3 regions of the Zoogloea sp. genome follow, and region 2 is predicted to be linked to each of the others. Evidence: predicted binding sites of a transcription regulator. Region 2 holds the regulator's gene; each other region holds the start of a gene.

Region 1 (6,446 bases), on a different contig from region 2:
CATTTCTGCCCTGATCGGCGGACTCTGGCTGCTGGTGTCCATCTGGCGCAGCGGCGGCTCAGACCGGTAATGCCCCCCATGAACACCACAACGACAATCGCCTCCCCCCACCTCGCCCCCCGGCAGGACATCCGGATCATCGCGCTGGTCAGCTTCGCCCATGGCGTTTCACACTTCTTCCACCTCCTGCTGCCGCCGCTGTTCCCGTGGCTGATGCCGGAGTTCGGCCTGGATTTCGTAGGCATCGGCAGCACGATGACGGTCTTTTTCGTCATCTCCGGCATTGGCCAGGCCCTGGCCGGCCTCGCCGTCGATCGCTTCGGCCCGCTGCGGGTGCTGTGCACCGGCGTCGCGTGCTTCATCCTGGCCGGACTCGGGCTGTCCCAGGCCCGCGGCCTCGGCGACCTGATCGCGGTGGCGGCCATCGCCGGCCTGGGCAACAGTGTCTTCCACCCCTGCGATTTCACCATCCTCAACCGCAATGTGTCGCCACCGCGCCTCGGCCACGCCTTCTCCATGCACGGCCTGTCCGGCAACCTGGGCTGGGCCCTGGCGCCGGTCTTCCTGACCGGCATCGCGTCGATCGCCGGCTGGCGGGCCGCCGGGCTGGGCGCCGGCCTGCTGGCCATTCCGGCCCTCGCCCTGCTCCTCATCGGGCGACGCCATTTCGCGGACAGCACGCCAGTCACACACACCGCCGGCGGCAAGGTGACGACGCTGGAGATTCTGAAAGTCGGCCCCGTGTGGCTGTGCTTCGCCTTCTTCCTGCTGCTCACGACGGCCTTCGGCGCGATCCAGAACTTCGCCACGCCCTTGATGCAGGGCATGTACGGGATGCCGCTCGGCCAAGCGGCCGGAACCCTGTCGGCCTATCTGCTGGCGGGCGCAGCGGGCGTGCTGGCCGGCGGTTTTCTGACCCGCCACGCCAGTCAGGGGCGGATCATCGCCGGGGCGCTGTGCGCCGCCGCACTGGCCGCGGTACTGCTCGCCAGCGGCTGGCCCTCCATCGGCATGGTCGTGCCGCTGATGATGGCGATCGGTTTCCTGACGGGACTGGCCGGACCATCGCGGGACTTGCTGGTACGCAGCGCAGCCACGGCACGTTTCGGCCAGGCGGCCTTCGGGCGGGTGTACGGTTTTGTTTACTCTGGCCTGGACACAGGCCTGGCACTCGCCCCGCTGCTCTTCGGTGGCTTCATGGACAAGGGCAATTTCGGCGCTGTGCTGGTCGGCATCGCCATTCTGCAGGCGGCAGCCGTGTTCACCGCGCTGGGTGTCGAGCGACGCTGAGCGCCCTCACGGCGCCAGGCCGTCCTCTTCCGTCTCGTCACTGAAATTGCGGGCGATGGCAGCAAACTCGCCGTCCACCCGCAGGAGCACATCGACGATGTCCGGGTCGAAGTGCTTGCCCCGTTCGAGCGCCATCATTTCGATAGCCTTCTCGTGGGGAAAGGGGGGTTTGTATACGCGCCGGGAAATCAACGCGTCGTATACGTCGGCAACCGCCATCAGGCGCGCCGACACCGGGATCGCGTCGCCGGCGAGGCCCTGCGGATAGCCGCTGCCGTCCCAGCGTTCGTGATGTCCGTAGGCGATCTCGGCGGCGTAACTCAGGAAGGATGCATCGGCCGCCCCCCCCAGTGCCCGCTCAGCTTGCAGAATCGCGTTGCGCCCGTATTCGCAGTGCTGCTTCATGATCACCCACTCGTCGGTGGTCAGCTTGCCCCGCTTCAGCAGGATGGCGTCGGGCGTCGCCACCTTGCCCACATCGTGCAGCGGTGCCGACTTGAACAACAGCTGGATCACCTCCTCATCCAGCTTGTCGCTGAAGCGGGGATGCGTCTGCAACTGCTCGGCGAGGATGCGGACGTAGTGCTGGGTGCGGCGGATATGGTTACCGGTCTCGTTGTCCCGGGCTTCGGCAAGGGCACAGAATGCGGTGATAGTGGCCGCCTGGGCAGCGATCACTTCCTGCTTGCTAGCCACCAGGCGCCGGCTCTGTTCGCTGATTTCCGCGGTGCGCTCCGCTACCAGCAGCTCCAGATCCGCATTGCGGCGCTGCAGTGCCTTGGTGGCCCGGGACAGGGCCAGGTGGGTGCGGACCCGGGCCAGCACGACGGGTGGAGAAATCGGCTTGTGGATGAAGTCCTCGGCGCCAAGGGAGAAGCCCTGCTCCTCGTCTTCCGGACGATCCAGGCCGGTCAGGAACATGACCGGGATACCGCGCGTGGTCTCTGACGACTTGAGCCGGCGGCACACCTCGAAACCGTCGAGGCCGGGCATCATCACATCAAGCAGGATCAGGTCGGCACGCCCTCCTGCCTCCAGGAAGCCAAGTGCTTCGCTGCCACTCATGGCCGGGTGGACCTCATAATGCTCGGCCAGCACATCCTCGAGAATCAGCAGATTGTCAGCCTGGTCGTCCACCACCAGCACATGGGCACGCTGTTTCATAGCAAACTCTGGAACCATTTCTGACAACCCGCCTTTTCACCCACGTCTGTTCGGCGAACATTCCAGCACCTGTTGCGTGTCACCGCAAGCGTCGCCTGAAATACCATGGCCCTGATTTACAGTTTTCCACCGATTGCCGCGCCTTCGGCGCGCACCCTGATCCTCGGCAGCATGCCGGGCGATGCCTCGCTGCGCGCCAGCCAATACTACGCCCACCCGCGCAATCTGTTCTGGCCCATCCTCGGAGAACTGATCGGCGCCCATCCCACCCTGCCCTATGCCGAGCGCCTGCGCTGCCTGGAGACCGCCGGCTTCGCGCTGTGGGATGTCCTGCAGTGCTGTGAGCGGGAAGGCAGTCTCGATACCCGGATCGATGCCAGCACTATCGTACCGAACGACTTCGCGGGTTTTCTGGCAGCCCACCCGCACATTACACGGATCTTCTTCAATGGGGCGATGGCGGAGACGAGTTTCCGGCGCCACGTGTTGAAATCGCTGGCGCCGCGCCCACTGGCCTACCAGCGCCTGCCGTCCACCAGCCCCGCCAACGCCGCAATCAGCTTCGCCAGGCGCCTGGATGCCTGGCGAAGCATACTGTCAGACGCCTCTCCGGCTCAGTGCTCCAGCACATAGGTGCCGGGAGCATCGGCCAGCGCCGGATAGGCCTTGGTCTCCACCGGCGGCGCATCGACCAATTCCCCGCACTGGGGCTTGAGCCAGGCCATCCAGTCTTCCCACCAGCTGCCGGCATTCTCCTTGGCCCCTTCGTACCAGCCTTCCGCGGTGTCGCTGCGACGGGCCTGCCCGACCCAGAACTTGCGCTTGGGCGGCTTGACCGGTGGATTGACGATGCCGAGGATGTGCCCGGAGCTGGACAGCACGAAACGTTTCGTGCCCCCGACGTAGTTCATGGTGCGGAAGGTCTGCTTCCACGGAGCGATATGGTCGTCCTCGGCCGACACCGCATAGACGGGCTGGGTGATGGCGCCGAGGTCGATGGGTTCGCCCGCGACAGTGAGGCTGTCCTTGTCGATCAGGCGGTTGTGCAGGTACAGCTCGCGCAGATACCAGGCGTGCATCGCGTAGGGCATGCGTGTGGTGTCCATGTTCCAGTACAGCACGTCGAACGGCGGCGGCGTTTCCCCATACAGCCAACCATGCACGACGTAGTGCCAGATCAGGCTGTTCGAGCGGAGCAAGCGGAACGCGGAGGCCATCTCCGCGCCATCCAGGTAGCCCTTGCGCTCCATGTTCTGCGTGATGAAGCGGATGCTGCCTTCGTCCACAAAGACTTCGATATCGCCCGGCTTGTGGAAATCGACCAGGGTCGTGAACAGCGTCCAGTGGGACACAGGCACGTCCTCGGCAGCGAAATGGCGGTTTGCCCAGGCCATGTAGGTGCTCAAGGCCGTCCCACCGATACAGTAGCCGACCGCATGCACCTTCGGCGAACCGGTCATGCCGCGGGCGGTATCGACGAGGGCCTGCACCCCTTCGACCAGATAGTCGTCGAAAGTGACATCCCGCATTTCCGACCCAGGGTTCTTCCAGCTGGTGATGAAGACATCGAAGCCCTGATCCAGCAGGTAGCGGATCATGCTTTTCTTGGGGTTCAGGTCCAGGATGTAGAACTTGTTGATCCACGGCGTAACGATCACGATGGGCGTCCGGTACACCTGTGGCTTGGTCGGCGTGTAATGCAGGACTTCCAACAGACGGTTGCGGAAGACAACCTTGCCTGGCGTAGTGGCCAGGTTCTGGCCAACAGTGAAATCGCCGGGATCGGTCATCCGGATGTTGCCAGCCTCTAGATCGTCGAGGAAGTTCCGGAATCCGCGCATGACGCTCTCACCCCTGGTTTCCACGGCCAGCCGCATTGCCACCGGGTTCATCCAGAAGAAGTTCGAGGGCGCCACCGCGTTGAGCCATTTCCGCCACCAGAACGCAGCCCGGCGGCGCTCCTTCTGGGACAGCCCCGGGGTGTCGTAGAGCATGTCCTGGACATGGTGGGTCATGACCAGGTACCACTCCTTCAGCAGATCCCAGCTAGGTGACTCGGCCCAGGCCGGATCGGAAAAGCGGTTGTCGTCCGCGTGGGGACGAACGGGGTCCTCGCTGGGCAGGCCGAGCAGACGGCGCCATGTATGCCATTGCAGCGCCCACAGGCTGCCCGATACGCGGGTCATCGCCTCGGCCAGTTCCTGGGGATGGGCAGACCAAGCGAGTTGTGCATGAACCAGCGGTGCGGCCATGCCAAGGGGATCGATCGAGGACTCGACCGAGTCGTGCAACTGTCTCAGCGACTTGCGGGCTAGATCGAGCGGTGCTGCGGGTTCGCGACGGGGCATGACTCACGACTCCTTTCATGCAAAATAAATTAGCCACCGGCATCATGCACCGGATCGGCGAAATCTTGTGCTTGCAGGAATCGTGATCCTGCGAGGGAACGGGACCGTTGATATTCGTCAAGCCGCCCCCGATCAGACTGCGTTTTATAATGGGACACCCAGTTCCCGACAGGATCGACACCATGTTCAAGAACATTTTGGTACCAACCGATGGCTCCGAACTCTCCGACTCCACCGTGGTCAGGGCCGTGAGCTTCGCCAAGGAAGCTGGTGCCCGTATCACCTTCTTCTATGCCCAGCCGGACTTTCCGATGCCCATCTATGGCGAAGGCGCCCTGATAGACCCGACCACCCCCGAACAGTTCAGTCGTGCTGCCGCTGCGGAAGCGGAGGCGATCCTGTCCCGCGCCCGCTCCAGTGCGGAAGCCGCCGGCGTTGAATCAAGCGGGGATACCCTCGTCAGCGAGGTTCCCTACGAGGCAATCATCGAGGCAGCCGAGCGCAACGCCTGCGACCTGATCTTCATGGCGTCCCACGGCCGGCGCGGCCTGAGCGGCTTGCTACTGGGCAGCGAGACCCAGAAGGTACTGACCCACAGCAAGATCCCGGTGCTGGTCTATCGCTGAAATCCCGGCGCCACGCGAAGTTTTGCACCAACAAAAAAGAGGCCCCGCAAAACTGCGCAGCCTCTTTTTTTACTTGGGTCGGCGCCCCCTGCCCCGGGGAAAATCCCGAATCAATCCGTCTCAGTGCTGTTGATCTCGGCCGCCGTCTGCTGGAAAAACAGGGTGGTGAGACTGGAAGCGGCACAAACAAGCCAGAAACCGAAGAATCCGATCGAATACGTTGCTGTCGGGGAAAAGTGCACCGGCTCGCCTAACAGGTATAGCTCCTGTGGATTAACGACGGTGAAAAAGATGATCTCGGCCACGCCCGCCACCAAGAACGAAGGCCATAGAACCTGGATCAGTTTCAGCATGCTCAAGCTCCCCAAATAAATGCGGGCCCCAAAGGGCCCGCGTCAGTCAGCTAGGAATGAGAATGTCGTTCGTCTTCCGCAATGTGCCGCTTGGCAAAACGATACAGATACCCAGCCATCACAATGACGAACCCAATCGTGAACAAGCTCAGCAGGCCGATGTCGCTACCGAACAATTCCTTCCAGGCCATGACTTCCTCCATGTCAATCAACAGGTTTCAGATCCGCTGAATCGATCCGGATCTCCGTCTCTGTGGGGAGGAATGCGGCCCCTGACAGCCTCCAGCTGCGGGACTCATCTTCTATTAACACCTTCCAGTGGGCACTCACCAGCTCGCTCTGGATGCGCCCTTGGTAGCCGCCGGCGCTGCGCTCCAGGACGATCTGCTGATCCAGGCCACCACGGGTCGGGTGGGCCAGAGTAACCAGCAAACGGGCCGGCAATTCCACGCCCGACTTCGCCTGCAGCGTCACAGACAGGCCATCTGCCGTGAAACGGACCTCGGCTTTCAACCCCTGGCTGGCAGCAGCTGTCGCGCGGGCAAGGGTCTGGTTGATCGCCAGCCCCTGCTTGTAATAATCGTCGGCAACCATGCCGTCGAAGGACGTCACGGCCAGCCACATGGTGATGCTGCCACCAATGATGGCCGTCACCGGCATCAGCA
Region 2 (6,446 bases):
GGGGCGCAGCACGCCCAGACAGTTGGGGCCGAGCAGGCGGATGCGGTGGCGTCGGGCGTTTTCGACGGTGTTCTTCTCGAGCATGCGGCCGCGCGGGCCGGCGTCGGAGAAACCGGACGGGAGCACCACCACAGACTTGCAGCCGGCGCGCCCACAGGCGTCGACGATGGCCGGCACGCGGTCGGCCTTGGTGGTGATGACTGCCAGGTCGAGGCGCTGGGGGATGTCCTCGACGCTCTTGTAACAGGGGACGCCAAGCACCTGGTCGTACTTCGGGTTGACGGTGAACAGCTTGCCCTTGAAGCCGGCCTCCAGCATGTTGCGTACGAGAATGTTGCCGAGGGACAGCTCTCTTTCGCTGGCGCCGATGATGGCCACCGAGCGGGGCTCGAAGAGGGGCGTGAGGTAGTGCTGTTCGTTCATGATGGGTACTCGGGTGAGTGCGGGTCGTGCGGCTATTGGGTTGCCGTTGCCACGTGGCTTCGGGTCGTCTGGGGCCGGGGCGGATTTTACCCTGCGCAGGTGATCCTGGTATTGGTAAACCTACTGATTTATTGCGCCGCACAACGAAAGCTGTGATCTAGATCAAATGGTGTGAATTCAAATTGTTGCGCGCCTGCAACGCTTACCCTGGAGGCATGCGCCAGGATCGGGCCGGGCTTGCTGGACAGGGGGGAGGTGGGGGTGGGCAGGTAGGCACGAATTTCGGCGGACATTAAAATCCGTGCCAATTAATGTTTGACGGCATCGCGATAGGTGTGTACTATTCGCGGCTCTCGGGGTGTAGCGCAGTCCGGTAGCGCGCTTGCTTTGGGAGCAAGATGTCGGGAGTTCGAATCTCTCCACCCCGACCAAAGCTTGACCCGGGTGCCCACGGCGAACTGCCCGTAGCTCAACTGGATAGAGCACCGGCCTTCTAAGCCGGGGGTTACAGGTTCGATTCCTGTCGGGCAGGCTCTTTAAAAGGTTCTAGATCGGCGATTTCGATCGGCGGTCATCAGTGGCGGCATTAGCTCAGTTGGTAGAGCACTGGATTGTGATTCCAGGTGTCACCGGTTCGATCCCGGTATGTCGCCCCAAGTATCAAGAAAACCCGCTGATTCGTCAGCGGGTTTTTTCGTTTACGGCCTTCAGCTTGCTTGCAGGTGAGCGGGCCGCTTTTCCGTTCTTGTCCTCTCAAGCTGCCTCTCTCGCCGCCGTTAATCAGCCACTACAGTCTGCCTGCTCCAAAGAGTCCGTATGAACGCGCCAGAACCGAATTTCCAAGGGATTACCCTGCGGACAGGTGAGCTTGCCCGCATCGTCCGCGTCAATGAGGAGATCAAGGCCGTTGTGGCGACGGCCTTTCGTATCAACCTGATGGCGCTCAATGCGATCTTCCTCGCCAAGCGGGCAGGCAATGCGGCGCTTGGCTTCGGCGTGCTGTCCAACGAGCTGCGCCGGTTTGCGCAGGATCTGACCCGTCACATGGCATCCCTGCGCGAAATGACTTCCGGTTCGGTGGGTAGCGTTACCGGCGTCGTCCAGCAGCAGCGCATCGCACGCATCCTGGCTGACGCGCTCAAGCTCAGCGGTGAAGGTGTGCCGGGGGCGAGGGAAGCCCGAAGGCGTGGTGCAGCCCGGTTGGCCGAGCAGCAGAGCCGCCTCCGGGGGCTTGACCTGCGGTTGCGTGCGGCTGTCGAGGAAACCCAGCAGCTGGTTGAGCTGGGTGGTGTTCTGGCCCGATCGGCCAAGATCGAGGCGGCTTATGGCGGCGGCTTCAGTGCAGCATTGATGCAGGTGTCGACGGATTTTGCCGAGGTGATCGCCCAGATCAAGCGGTCACTCGAGGTTCTTGGCAAGGAACGCCTCGTAAAGGATTAGGAAACCCATGAAACAGGCCCATTGCATCTACCAGGACGAGGAACACCGCTGGCTGGCGATCGCGCGGGATGCCACCAAGCCCGGTTACATCATCGATACCAATGAATACGTGGTGGTTCACGGCGATGAAGCCCTGCTGTGCGATCCGGGTGGCATCGAGATCTTTCCGGCGGTCTTTTCGGCCTTGTCGGCGGAGTGTGATCCGACAAGGCTGGCGGGGATCTTCGCGTCCCATCAGGATCCGGACATTATTTCCTCGCTGGCCTTGTGGCTGGAGTTCAAGCCTGATCTGAAGTGCTACACCAGCTGGTTGTGGCAGAGCTTTCTGCCTCATTTTGGCGGGCAGGACTCGACCTTCGTGCCGATCCCCGATCAGGGCACGACGATTCGTCTCGACGGCTTGGAACTGCAGGCTATTCCGGCCCATTACCTGCACTCGTCCGGCAATTTCCACCTGTACGATCCGAAGGCCAAGATCCTCTTTTCCGGCGATGTCGGCGCGGCCTTGCTGCCAGCGGATAACAACGATCTGTACGTCCAGGATTTTTCCCGCCACATCCGCCATGCGGAGGGCTTCCACAAGCGCTGGATGGGTTCGGACCGGGCCAAACGCGACTGGTGCGAGCGGGTCTCCCGCCTGGAGATCGACATGCTGGTGCCGCAGCATGGGGCCATCTACCAAGGGGCGGACGTGCAGCGTTTCATCAACTGGTTTGCCGCGCTGGAAGTCGGCGTGCTGCGCAGCTAAAGTGTCGCGGCCCCGCTTTTGCGGGGCCCGCCGGCAGCCGGGGCGCCGCGGCGGAAACACGGAGGCGCGGCATGTATCTGGCTCTCAAGCATTTTCACATTACCTGCGTGGTGCTCAGCGGTTGCGGCTTCGCGTTGCGGGGCTGGTGGTCGCTGAGCGGCTCACCGCTGCTGCAGGCCCGCCTGACGCGGGTACTGCCTCATCTCGTCGATTCCTGCTTGCTGGGGAGCGCGCTCGGCCTGGCCTGGATGGCGGCGCAGTATCCCTTCGTCCATGCCTGGCTGACCGCCAAGGTGCTCGGCTTGCTCGTCTATATCGGGCTGGGGAGTGTAGCGCTGAAGGCGACGCGCCCGCGCGCTCAGCGGGCTATTGCCTTGCTTGGCGCGCTGGCGACCCTGTCGTGGATCGTGTCGGTGGCGGTCAGCAAGAACCCGCTTGGCTGGCTGGCCTGGCTGTGAGGCCAGTCGCCGCCGTCAGGCGGCGTGGTGGTTGAGCAGGCGTTTCAGGCCCGGCGTGTCGAGAATGCGGATGTGCTTCTGCTGGACGGCAACGAGGCCTTCTTCCTGGAAGCGGGAGAAGGCGCGGGACACCGTTTCAAGCTTGAGGCCGAGATAGGAGCCGATTTCGTCGCGCGTCATGCGCAGGTGGAACTCGGACGGCGAGAAGCCCCGCGCTGTGAAGCGTTGGGACATGTTCAGCAGGAACGCCGCCAGGCGTTCCTCGGCGCGCATCGAGCCGAGCAGCATCATCACGCCATGATCGCGGACGATCTCGCGGCTCATGATCTTGTGGAACTGGTGTTGCAGGCTCTCTACCTCCCGTGACAGCTCTTCGAGCCGGTTGAACGGGATCACGCAGACCTCGCTGTCTTCCAGCGCGATGGCGTTGCAGGAGTGGTGTTCGGTGCTGATGCCGTCCAGGCCCAGCACTTCGCCGGTCATCTGGAAGCCGGTCACCTGGTCGCGCCCATCCTCGAGAATCACGTCGGTTTTGAAGGAGCCGGCGCGGATCGCATAGATCGCCTCGAAAGAGTCGCCGGAGCGGTAGAGGTGCTGCTGCCGCTTGATCTTGCGGCGGCTGCCGACGAGCTCGTCGAGCTGGTCGATCTCATTGGGGTCGAGGCCGAAGGGAAGACACAATTCCCGCAGGTTGCACTGGGAGCAAGCGACCTTGATGTCCACGACCGTCACCGGAATCACCGATTTCATCTGCACGCGCAATCACCTGAACTGGAAGGATTTACCAACGTTTGGGGCCCTTTGATCCACGTCAATACTGTTTTGGATCGATTCTGCGATCGTTCCGCGCAACCAACAGAAGTGCACCATGAACACGACACAAAAAGACCTGATATTCGATCCCGAGCTCATTCGCAAGTTTGATGTGAATGGCCCGAGGTATACGTCCTACCCGACCGCGGATCGCTTCGTCGAGGCGTTCAACTCCGAAGCCTTGAGCGACTGGCTCGGGAGACGCACCGTCGGCGGAATCGGCAAACCGCTCTCATTATACTTCCACATCCCTTTCTGCAATACGATCTGCTACTACTGCGCGTGCAACAAGATCATCACCAAGGATCATGGTCGCTCCGCCAAGTATCTGGATTATCTCGAAAAAGAAGTGGACATGCAGGCGGCCAGGCTCGATGGGCCGCGGGAAGTCCTGCAGTTGCATCTGGGCGGTGGCACCCCGACCTTCCTGTCCCACGACGAACTGCGTCGCCTGATGGGCATGGTCCGCAAGCACTTCACGCTGGTGCCGGACGGTGAGTATTCCATCGAGGTGGATCCGCGCAAGGTGGATGAAGCCACCGTCGCGCTGTTGGCTGAACTGGGTTTCAACCGCATGAGCGTCGGCATCCAGGATTTCAACCCGGATGTGCAGAAGGCGGTCAACCGCGTTCAGAGCGAGGAAGAAACCAAGCTGGTGATCGACGCGGCGCGGGCCCATGGCTTCAAGTCGGTCAGCGTGGACCTGATCTATGGCCTGCCCAAGCAGAACGTCATCAGCTTCAACCGTACCCTCGAGCAGATCCTGGCCCTGTCGCCGGATCGCCTGTCGATCTATAACTACGCGCACCTGCCGAGCCTGTTCAAGCCCCAGCGCCGCATCATCGACGCGCAGCTGCCGTCGGGCGAAACCAAGCTGCAGATTCTGCAACTGGCGATCCGCCGCCTGACCGAGGCTGGCTACGTGTATATCGGCATGGATCACTTCGCCAAGCCGGACGACGAGCTGACCACGGCCCAGCGCCAGGGGCGCCTCCACCGCAACTTCCAGGGTTATTCCACCTACGCGGAGTGCGACCTGCTGGCCTTCGGCGTGTCGGCGATCGGCAAGGTCGGGCCGACCTACGCGCAGAACGTGAAGACGCTCGACGAGTACTACGACATCATCGACACCGGTCGCCTGCCGGTGCTGCGCGGCATCGAGCTGACGCCGGATGACCTGCTGCGGCGGGCGATCATCCAGGCGCTGATGTGTCACTTCGAGCTGTCCATCGAGTCCATTGAGATTGCCCACCTGATCGACTTCAACAAGTACTTCGCGGCCGAACTCGCCGACCTGCGCGAGATGGAGAAGGGCGGCCTGTTGAAGATCGACAGGCAGTGGATCACCGTGCTGCCGGCGGGCCGCATGCTGGTACGCGCCATCGCGATGGTCTTCGACAAGTATCTGCGTGCCGATCGGGAGCGTACCCGTTACTCGAAGGTGATCTGAACTTCCGGCCGGCTGGCCGCTCCGAGGCGAGCGGGCTAGAATGCCGAGCCATGTGTTGGAACGCGCCCCGTGTTGCCCACGGGGCGTTTTTGTTTGTCCAGGTTGAATCTCCATGCCCGAAACCGGCTATTTCGCTGTCTTCCTTATCGGCCTGCTCGGCGGCACCCACTGTGTCGGCATGTGCGGCGGCATCGTCAGCGCACTGACCGTGCAGTTGCCCGGCCAGCGGCGCAGTGACTGGCCCCTGCACCTGGCCTACAACGTCGGGCGGATCAGCAGCTATACCCTGGCGGGTGCGGCGATGGGAGCGATCGGCACGGTCGGGCTGCTGTTCAACAACATCCTGCCGATCCAGTTGTTCCTGTACGTGGTTGCCAACCTGATGCTGGTGGCCCTCGGGCTCTACCTGACTGGTTTCACGCGGGCCCTGTCCGGCGTCGAGCGGCTCGGTCAGAAGCTGTGGGTGCGCATCCAGCCGCTGACCCGGCGTTTCCTGCCGGCGCGCAGCGTGGGCCAAGCCTTTCCCCTGGGGCTGCTGTGGGGTTTCCTGCCTTGCGGCCTGGTGTACAGCGTGCTTGCGACGGCCTTGGTGACCGGCTCGGCGGAGCGTGGTGCGGGACTGATGTTGGCCTTTGGCCTCGGCACGCTGCCCAACCTGCTGTTGGCCGGTATGGTACTCAAGCGTTTGCGTGACGTCGTGCGGAACCGGGCAGTGCGGACGGGGTCTGGACTGGTGGTGCTGGCTTTCGGCGTGTACGGTCTGGTGACGACACCGACTCTCGGCAGCAATCTGTGGAATGGCGTGGTCTGCCATTTCTGAGTTTTTCCTGTAAGGCGGAGCGAATTATGAAAATCCTGCTGGCCGTCGATGATTCTCCGGTTGCGCTACGTGTCGTTGCTCAGGTGATCGCCCTGGCTGGCGAACTGAAGAGCGCGCCGGATGTGCATGTACTGTACGTGCATCCGCCGATTCCCATCGAGTTCGCGACCCGCCACGTAGCCCGCGAGACCCTCGATACCTATTACAGGGATGAGGGCGAGGGTGTGCTCAAGGAGCCGGTGGCCCGCCTCAAGGCGGCCGGTCTGCCGGTGACGCCGCATATCCATGTGGGGC
Region 3 (6,446 bases), on a different contig from region 2:
CGGCAACCCGCAGCGCTGGAGTGGCGACGAACAGGCCGGCGTCGAACAGCAGCCAGCCGGCAACCAGCAGCCGCCACGGCAGGCGCGCCACCGCGCCGGGCGTGTCGGGCATGCCCTGCCAGCGCGGCATGGCGGTCAGCAGGAAGCCGAACACGAAGAACGGGAAGATGCCGTAGGCGGCCCACAGGCCGTGTACCCAAGCCGGCGGCCACGGCCAGGCGGGGGGCGGTAGAAGGCCGTTGCGGGCCAGTAGTTCCCACGCCCACGGTGCGAAGGCCAGCAGGGTCTGCACGGCGCCGGCCAGGAACATCGACCGGTGGGGGGCGGCGAAGAGGACCGCGGTACCCGACGTGGGGGGCTCGGCGGTGGGTTGAGGTGCGGCACCCGTGGGGCGCGCCTGCAATGAAATGGGCTTATCCATAAAGGGGTAAGGACTCCGTACAGAGGTTTCCGGGCGGACAGAGAGGGTTAGAATCTGGTGTTGTACTTCGCCCAACACGAGAATCCGCGCCATGTCCACCGACAAGATCGATATTCCCGGCCTGCTCAGCCGGATGCCCCTGTTCAGCGCACTGGCGCCGGAGGATCTGGCCCAGCTGGCGGCGGCGACGCGGGAGAAGCGCCTGCAGAAGGGCGACCGCCTGTTCCAGCGCGGCGATCTGCCGAAAGGCTTCTTCCTGGTGGTGTGGGGACAGATCAAGCTGGCCTTCACGTCCGCCCAGGGCAACGAGAAGGTCGTCGAGATCCTCGGGCCGCTGCAGAGCTTCGGCGAGGCGGTGATGTTCCTCGACCAGCCCTATCCGGTGCTCGGTGAGGCGCTGGCCGACACGCTGGTGCTGCACATCGGCGCGTCGGCGGTGTTCGAGCAGATCGAGCAGGACCCGCGCTTTGCGCGCAAGCTGCTGGCCGGCATGTCGATCCGCCTGCACACCATGGTGCGGGACGTCGAGTCCTACGCGCTGCGCTCGTCCACCCAGCGGGTCATCGGCTACCTGCTGCAGCTGGCTGAAAGCGCGCCCTGCGCGCCGAAGGACGGCACCCACAACGTCGAGTTGCCGACCAGCAAGCAGGTCATCGCGTCGCGCCTGAGCCTGACGCCGGAGACGCTGTCGCGGATCTTCCATGAGCTGTCCGACGCCGGTCTGATCTCGGTGCAGGGCAAGCACATCGTGATTCACGACGCCGCCCGCCTGGCCGAACACGACTGAGGCCGCCGCCCGCCGCTCAGGCCGCGGCGTGGCGGATGTGGATCGCGAATTCGCCATCGCTGTTCATCTCGGTGCGATGGGTGTAGCCGTTGCGCCGCAGAATGTCGTATAGCGGCGTCGGTTCCCGGTAGATCAGCAGGATCACCTCGCCGCCCGGTGGCAGGGTGTCGAGGGCTTCGAGGGTCAGGTTGAGGGGCTCCGGCGGCATCAGGCCGCGGGCGTCGACGATGACGGGGGGCAGGGCATCGGTCATGGTGTTTCTCCGCTTGGGGGCAGCTCAGGGGGCATGACAGATTGGCCCCTGCTGGAAACGCAAGCCTTGACCGCGCTCAAGCGGCAGATCGCTCGCGTGGCGGAGCGCACGGGCGGTGGTGTGCCCAGAATGGTACATTCCGCGCCTTGTGCAGCGAGAGCCGACGATGAGGGAAGGTAGCGTAGTGGTCGCCGCGGTGCTGATTACGGGCGTGGTGGCGTATTGGTCCACGCATGGTGGCGTGGACAACTGGCGGGAGGCCGAGCCCCGCGAAGAGGCGCCGGTGGCCGCAGAGGCGGTCCGGCGAGCCGCGCAGCCCGAGCCCGCGGCACCGGTCACCGGGAGCCCTGACATTCCGGAGAATCTGGATGCCGCCGGAAAGGCGGCGGTGTGCGCTGAACTGCTGGAAGTCATCCGCGGCGCGGATGCCGCGCTGCGTGATCCCCGCTCAAAGGCGGCCATCGAGCAACTGACGGCGCAGCGGCAGGCCCATCAGGCCAAGCGTGCGGGTCTGGGCTGTTGAGGAGGCCGGCACGGCTCTGGACTAGTGGCTGGTGCCTTCCGAGCGCTGGATCTTGTTGAACAGGTTGTACTTGCCGATCGGCTTCGAGGCCGGCAGCCGCTTGATCTCCTTGAAAGTCTTGGCGTCGAGGAAGATCAGCGCACCCTCCTTCTCCATCAGGCTGGCGATCACGTAGCGGCCGTTGCGGTCGAATTCCACGTGGGCAAAGGTCTTGCCCGGTTCGGGGCGGACTTGGGCGACGACCTGCAGGCTCTGCTTGTCGATGACCTGCAAGGTGTCTCTTGCGGTTGGGCTCATCATCGAGTCGACCCATGCGTAGGGGCTGTTCTCATGGCTGCGCAGGAAGAAGCCGGGCCCCAGCGTGGGGATGGTGGCGACGGTCTGCCAATTCTGCATGTCGATGACGCTGACCCGTGCGTCCTTCAGGTTGGTGCTGGCCACGACGCGATGGCCGTCCCGTAGCCAGGAAATGCCGGAACCCAGGTGCGGCATGCCGGGCAGATCCAGGTTGCTGATTGGTCGGCGCACATCGAGATTGACCACCTTGCCGTGTCCGTCCCGGCTGGCACCGACCACGTTGGTGTAGTCCTGGGTGAAGAAGAAGTCGTCGAGGGGCTCTTCCAGCAGCGTGCGGCGCGGGTTGAGGTAGCCGGGCGTGGCGATCGCCTCGCCCATCTTGTAGTCGTGCACGTAGCCATCGTGGAAAGGCTTGGCGGCCGGGTCGTAGGAGATTTCCCAGATCTCCGGCAAGTCTTTCAGGCCGACCACGAAGCTCTTGCGCGGCGCGGCGTCGTATACCGCGGAGATGCGTGAAGCGGCGTCGCCCTTCAGGTTGCGGCCGTCGATGAGCTTGAGCAGCTTGAGGTCGGCGTCGAAGATGGCCAGGTTGCCGGGTAGGTAGTTGGCCACCGCCACGTAGCGCCCGTCGCTGGATACGGCTGCGTTGCGGGTGTTGAGGCCGGCGCGCACTTCGGCGACGACCTTCAGGTTCCAGATGTCGAACTTGCTGACCCAACCGTCGCGGGACGCGAAGAACACGTAGCGCCCATCTGGCGTGAACTTGGGGCCGCCGTGCAGCGCGTAGCGGGACGGGAATCGAAAGATGCGCTCCATGCGGTCGCCGTCGAGCACGCTCACGTGGTGGTCGCCGGCCTCGACGACGATGAACAGGTTCATCGGATCGGCCTTCGCCACATCACCCTGGCGGGCGTCCGGCAGGCTGCCGGGCGGGAAGGGCTCAACGCGTGAGGCCCGGATGTCGGCGGCGCTCCAGGTGGGCGCGGGGCTGACCGGCGAGTAGATCCAGTCGGCGAGGGCGTCGATCTCGGCGGCGGACAGCACCGCCGAGAAGGGCGGCATCTGCGTCGCGGTGCGTCCGTCGCGGATCGTTGCGACGGCGTCCTTGCGTTTCAGGCGCTCAAGGCTCTCCGGTAACAGGGCTGGCCCCATCGCGCCCAGTCGGCTGGTGCCATGGCAGCTGGCGCAGTGCTGGGCGAAGAGTTCCGGTGCGCCGGCCCGGGCCGGCAGGGTGGTGAAGGCCAGCGCGGCGAGGGCGATGGTGGGGATGAGACGCTTGATCATGGTGCTACGGTCCCTTGTGGGGGCGAATTCATTCGCCCGCGGACTTCGTTCAGCCGACTCTGGGCGAATGAATTCGCCCCTACGGCTTACAGTGTCAGGCCACGGACTGCAGCCGGACCCATGGCTTCACTTCCAGGCGCTCGCCGTCGGCGACGCCGATCTCGGCATTGTCGAGATAGCAGCCGGGGTCTTCCTGCCATGGGTCGCCGGTCAGTTGCTGGGCCCGCACGCGGGTATTGCCGTTGCAGATGGACAGGTAGCGGCAGTCGGCGCAGCGCCCCTTGACCGGCCGCGGCGACTGCTTGAGGCCAGCCAGCAACGGGTCGGACAGGTCGGTCCAGATGTCGCCGAAGCTGCGCTCGCGGACGTTGCCGAGGGTGTGGTGCCACCACATGGTGTCCGGATGGACGTTGCCCAGGTTGTCGATGTTGGCCACGTTGACGCCGCTGGAGTTCCCGCCCCATTGCCGCAGCTTGGCTTCCACATGGGCCGCGTGCTGCGGGAAGCGCCGTTGCACCCAGTGCAGGAAGAAGGGGCCGTCGGCGTCGTTGTTGCCGGTGGTGAAGTCCTTGTCGAGGCCGCGCCGTTCGCAGTCCCAGGCCGTGTCGAACAGCAGATCCATCGCCTTGCGGGTGAGGATGTGGTGGGCATCGTCGGCGCGGTTCTTGTTACCGCGCCCGGCGTAGTTGAGGTGCGAGAAGTAGAAGCGGTCGATGCCTTCATCCTCCACCAGTTGCAGCACGGCGGGCAGGTCGGTGGCGTTGTCCTGGGTCATCGTGAAGCGCACGCCGATTTTCACGCCGAGCTCGCGGCACAGGCGCAGGCCGGCCAGCGAACGCTCGAAGGCGCCGTCGAGGCGACGGAACTTGTCGTGGGTCGCGCGGATGCCGTCCAGGCTGACGCCGACGTAGTCGAAGTCCACGGCGGCGATCGCATCGATATTGTCTTTGTCGATCAGCGTGCCGTTGGACGACAGGCCGACGTAGAAGCCCATCGCTTTGGCACGGCCCGCGATCTCGAAGATGTCCGGCCGCAGCAGGGGCTCGCCACCGGAGAGGATCAGCACCGGCACGCGGAAGGCTTTCAGGTCGTCCATCACGTGGAAGACCTCCTGCGTGTCGAGTTCGCCGGCGAAGTCCTTGTCGGCGGAAATCGAGTAGCAGTGCTTGCAGGTCAGATTGCAGCGGCGAATCAGGTTCCAGATGACCACCGGCCCCGGTGGCGAGCGGCGCGGGCCGAGGGGCGTGGGGGTGGCGATCTCGCGGATATAGCTCGAAATGCGGAACATGGCCTCACCTTCCGAAGGGTTTTGGGCATTGTCCCCGTGGGGAGGGGCCCCCGGCCTTGATGGGTATCAACCGGGCATCTGCATGTGAGGCGGATCTACGTTTGCCACTGCTTCTATATGTATAGGAGCTGCATCTGGTGTGGCGAGCCGCATGATAATCACCGGGCAGGGCTGACAGAATGGCTCGACTGCAATCCGCTCCGAATCGATTGAGAGAATCCCCTATATGGCTGTCATTCATCCCGAAGGCTGGCGCGAGTTGAAGGCCAGTGGCGCCGCCCAGCGCGAAATCGAAACCCTGGCGATTCTTGCCGCGGAGTTGGACGACACTTACACCGTTTATCACGGCGTGCACTGGACGCGGGTCCAGCAGGGTAATTACGCCATCGTTGGCGAGATCGATTTCGCGATCGTCGGGCCGACCGGCAAGCTGCTGCTGATCGAGCAGAAATCCGGCTTCCTGGCCGAGACGCCGGAAGGCCTGGTGAAGCGCTACGCCCAGAAGGACAAGAGCGTGCCGCTGCAGCTCGCCCGGACCGTTGATGCGCTGACCCAGCGTCTGAGGGCGATCTGCGGGACGGAGTCGCCGCAGGTCGATACGCTGCTGTTCTGCCCGGACTACACTGTGAAACAGCCCGGCATCGCGGGTATCGATCCGGCGCGCATCATCGATGCGAGCAAGCGGGATTACCTGGCGCACACCGTGCGTTCCATCCTGCCGGCGCGGGGCGAATCGGTTCTCTATAAGGACAAGCTGCACCGCTTCCTGGGTGACGTGCTGCAACTGGTGCCGGAAGTGCATGCGGTCGTTGGCGAGGCGCATGCACTATATACCCGGCTGGCCGGCGGTTTAGCGGAGTGGGCGCGGCGCATCGAGTGCGAGCCCTTCCGCCTGCGTGTGATCGGCACCGCCGGCTCGGGCAAGACCCAGCTGGCGATGGCGGTCTATCGGGATGCGCTCGCTGCCGGGCGCAAGCCGCTCTATATCTGTTACAACCGGCCGCTGGCCGACCACATCGCGCTGATCGCTCCGCCGGGCGGTCAGGTTCTCACTTATCACCAGCTGGCGGATCGTGTCTGTCAGGCGGCCGGCGAAGTGCCGGATTTCAGCCGTGAGGGCGCGTTCACCCGGCTGGAAGGCTTCCTGGACAAGTATGTTCCGGATGAGGCCGATTGTTTCGACGAGATCATCATCGACGAAGGGCAGGACTTCCATGCCCGCTGGGCCGACAATCTGCTGCGCTTCCTGCGCCCTGGTGGTCGCGCCTGGTGGCTGGAAGATCCGATGCAAAACCTCTACGGCCTGCCGCAGGTCCGGCTGCCGGGCTGGGTGACCCTGCGTTCGGACATCAATTACCGCAGCCCGAAAGACATCCTCGCGTCCCTCAATCTATTGCTGCCGCTGGAACATCCGGTCGAGGCTGGTAGTCCGCTGAGTGGGTCGGACATCGAGATCCTGATCTACACGACGCCCGACGAACTGGTGGCCCGCTCGGTCAGCGCAGTCACCCGTGCCATCGGTCTGGGCTTCAAGCGTTCACACATCGCGCTTATCAGCTATCGCGGGCGTGAGCATTCGGCACTGACGCCATT

The links. Region 2 encodes FNR, which switches genes on or off when oxygen is low (the NO sensors DNR and NnrR bind a similar motif). Its sites were predicted from a motif close to TTGANCTAGNTCAA; they were not measured.
Region 1: a site for FNR is predicted at 4,910-4,923, ahead of ACE3RX_RS04320 (universal stress protein). Genes of this name have one in related genera too.
Region 3: a site for FNR is predicted at 4,910-4,923, ahead of nirJ (heme d1 biosynthesis radical SAM protein NirJ). Genes of this name have one in related genera too.

Annotation. Positions count from the first base shown of each region.
Region 1 covers NZ_JAYSDK010000005.1:144-6,589, reverse strand. Annotated here, with positions in the region: gene ACE3RX_RS04345 (ABC1 kinase family protein) at 1-70, shown strand, start outside; gene ACE3RX_RS04340 (MFS transporter) at 79-1,290, shown strand; gene ACE3RX_RS04335 (HD domain-containing phosphohydrolase) at 1,297-2,454, opposite strand; gene ACE3RX_RS04330 (DNA-deoxyinosine glycosylase) at 2,560-3,087, shown strand; gene ACE3RX_RS04325 (PHA/PHB synthase family protein) at 3,069-4,706, opposite strand; gene ACE3RX_RS04320 (universal stress protein) at 4,985-5,428, shown strand; gene ACE3RX_RS04315 (hypothetical protein) at 5,539-5,781, opposite strand; gene ACE3RX_RS04310 (DUF3149 domain-containing protein) at 5,832-5,972, opposite strand; gene ACE3RX_RS04305 (FixH family protein) at 5,986-6,446, opposite strand, start outside.
Region 2 covers NZ_JAYSDK010000027.1:9,979-16,424, forward strand. Annotated here, with positions in the region: gene ACE3RX_RS15890 (GNAT family N-acetyltransferase) at 1-423, opposite strand, end outside; tRNA gene ACE3RX_RS15895 (tRNA-Pro) at 778-854, shown strand; tRNA gene ACE3RX_RS15900 (tRNA-Arg) at 882-955, shown strand; tRNA gene ACE3RX_RS15905 (tRNA-His) at 1,004-1,079, shown strand; gene ACE3RX_RS15910 (chemotaxis protein) at 1,240-1,863, shown strand; gene ACE3RX_RS15915 (MBL fold metallo-hydrolase) at 1,871-2,611, shown strand; gene ACE3RX_RS15920 (SirB2 family protein) at 2,683-3,069, shown strand; gene fnr (fumarate/nitrate reduction transcriptional regulator Fnr) at 3,085-3,819, opposite strand; gene hemN (oxygen-independent coproporphyrinogen III oxidase) at 3,938-5,332, shown strand; gene ACE3RX_RS15935 (sulfite exporter TauE/SafE family protein) at 5,445-6,152, shown strand; gene ACE3RX_RS15940 (universal stress protein) at 6,179-6,446, shown strand, end outside.
Region 3 covers NZ_JAYSDK010000062.1:3,803-10,248, forward strand. Annotated here, with positions in the region: gene ACE3RX_RS22500 (NnrS family protein) at 1-421, opposite strand, end outside; gene ACE3RX_RS22505 (Crp/Fnr family transcriptional regulator) at 513-1,208, shown strand; gene ACE3RX_RS22510 (DUF2249 domain-containing protein) at 1,225-1,461, opposite strand; gene ACE3RX_RS22515 (hypothetical protein) at 1,628-1,984, shown strand; gene ACE3RX_RS22520 (cytochrome D1 domain-containing protein) at 2,006-3,565, opposite strand; gene nirJ (heme d1 biosynthesis radical SAM protein NirJ) at 3,660-4,853, opposite strand; gene ACE3RX_RS22530 (ATP-binding domain-containing protein) at 5,080-6,446, shown strand, end outside.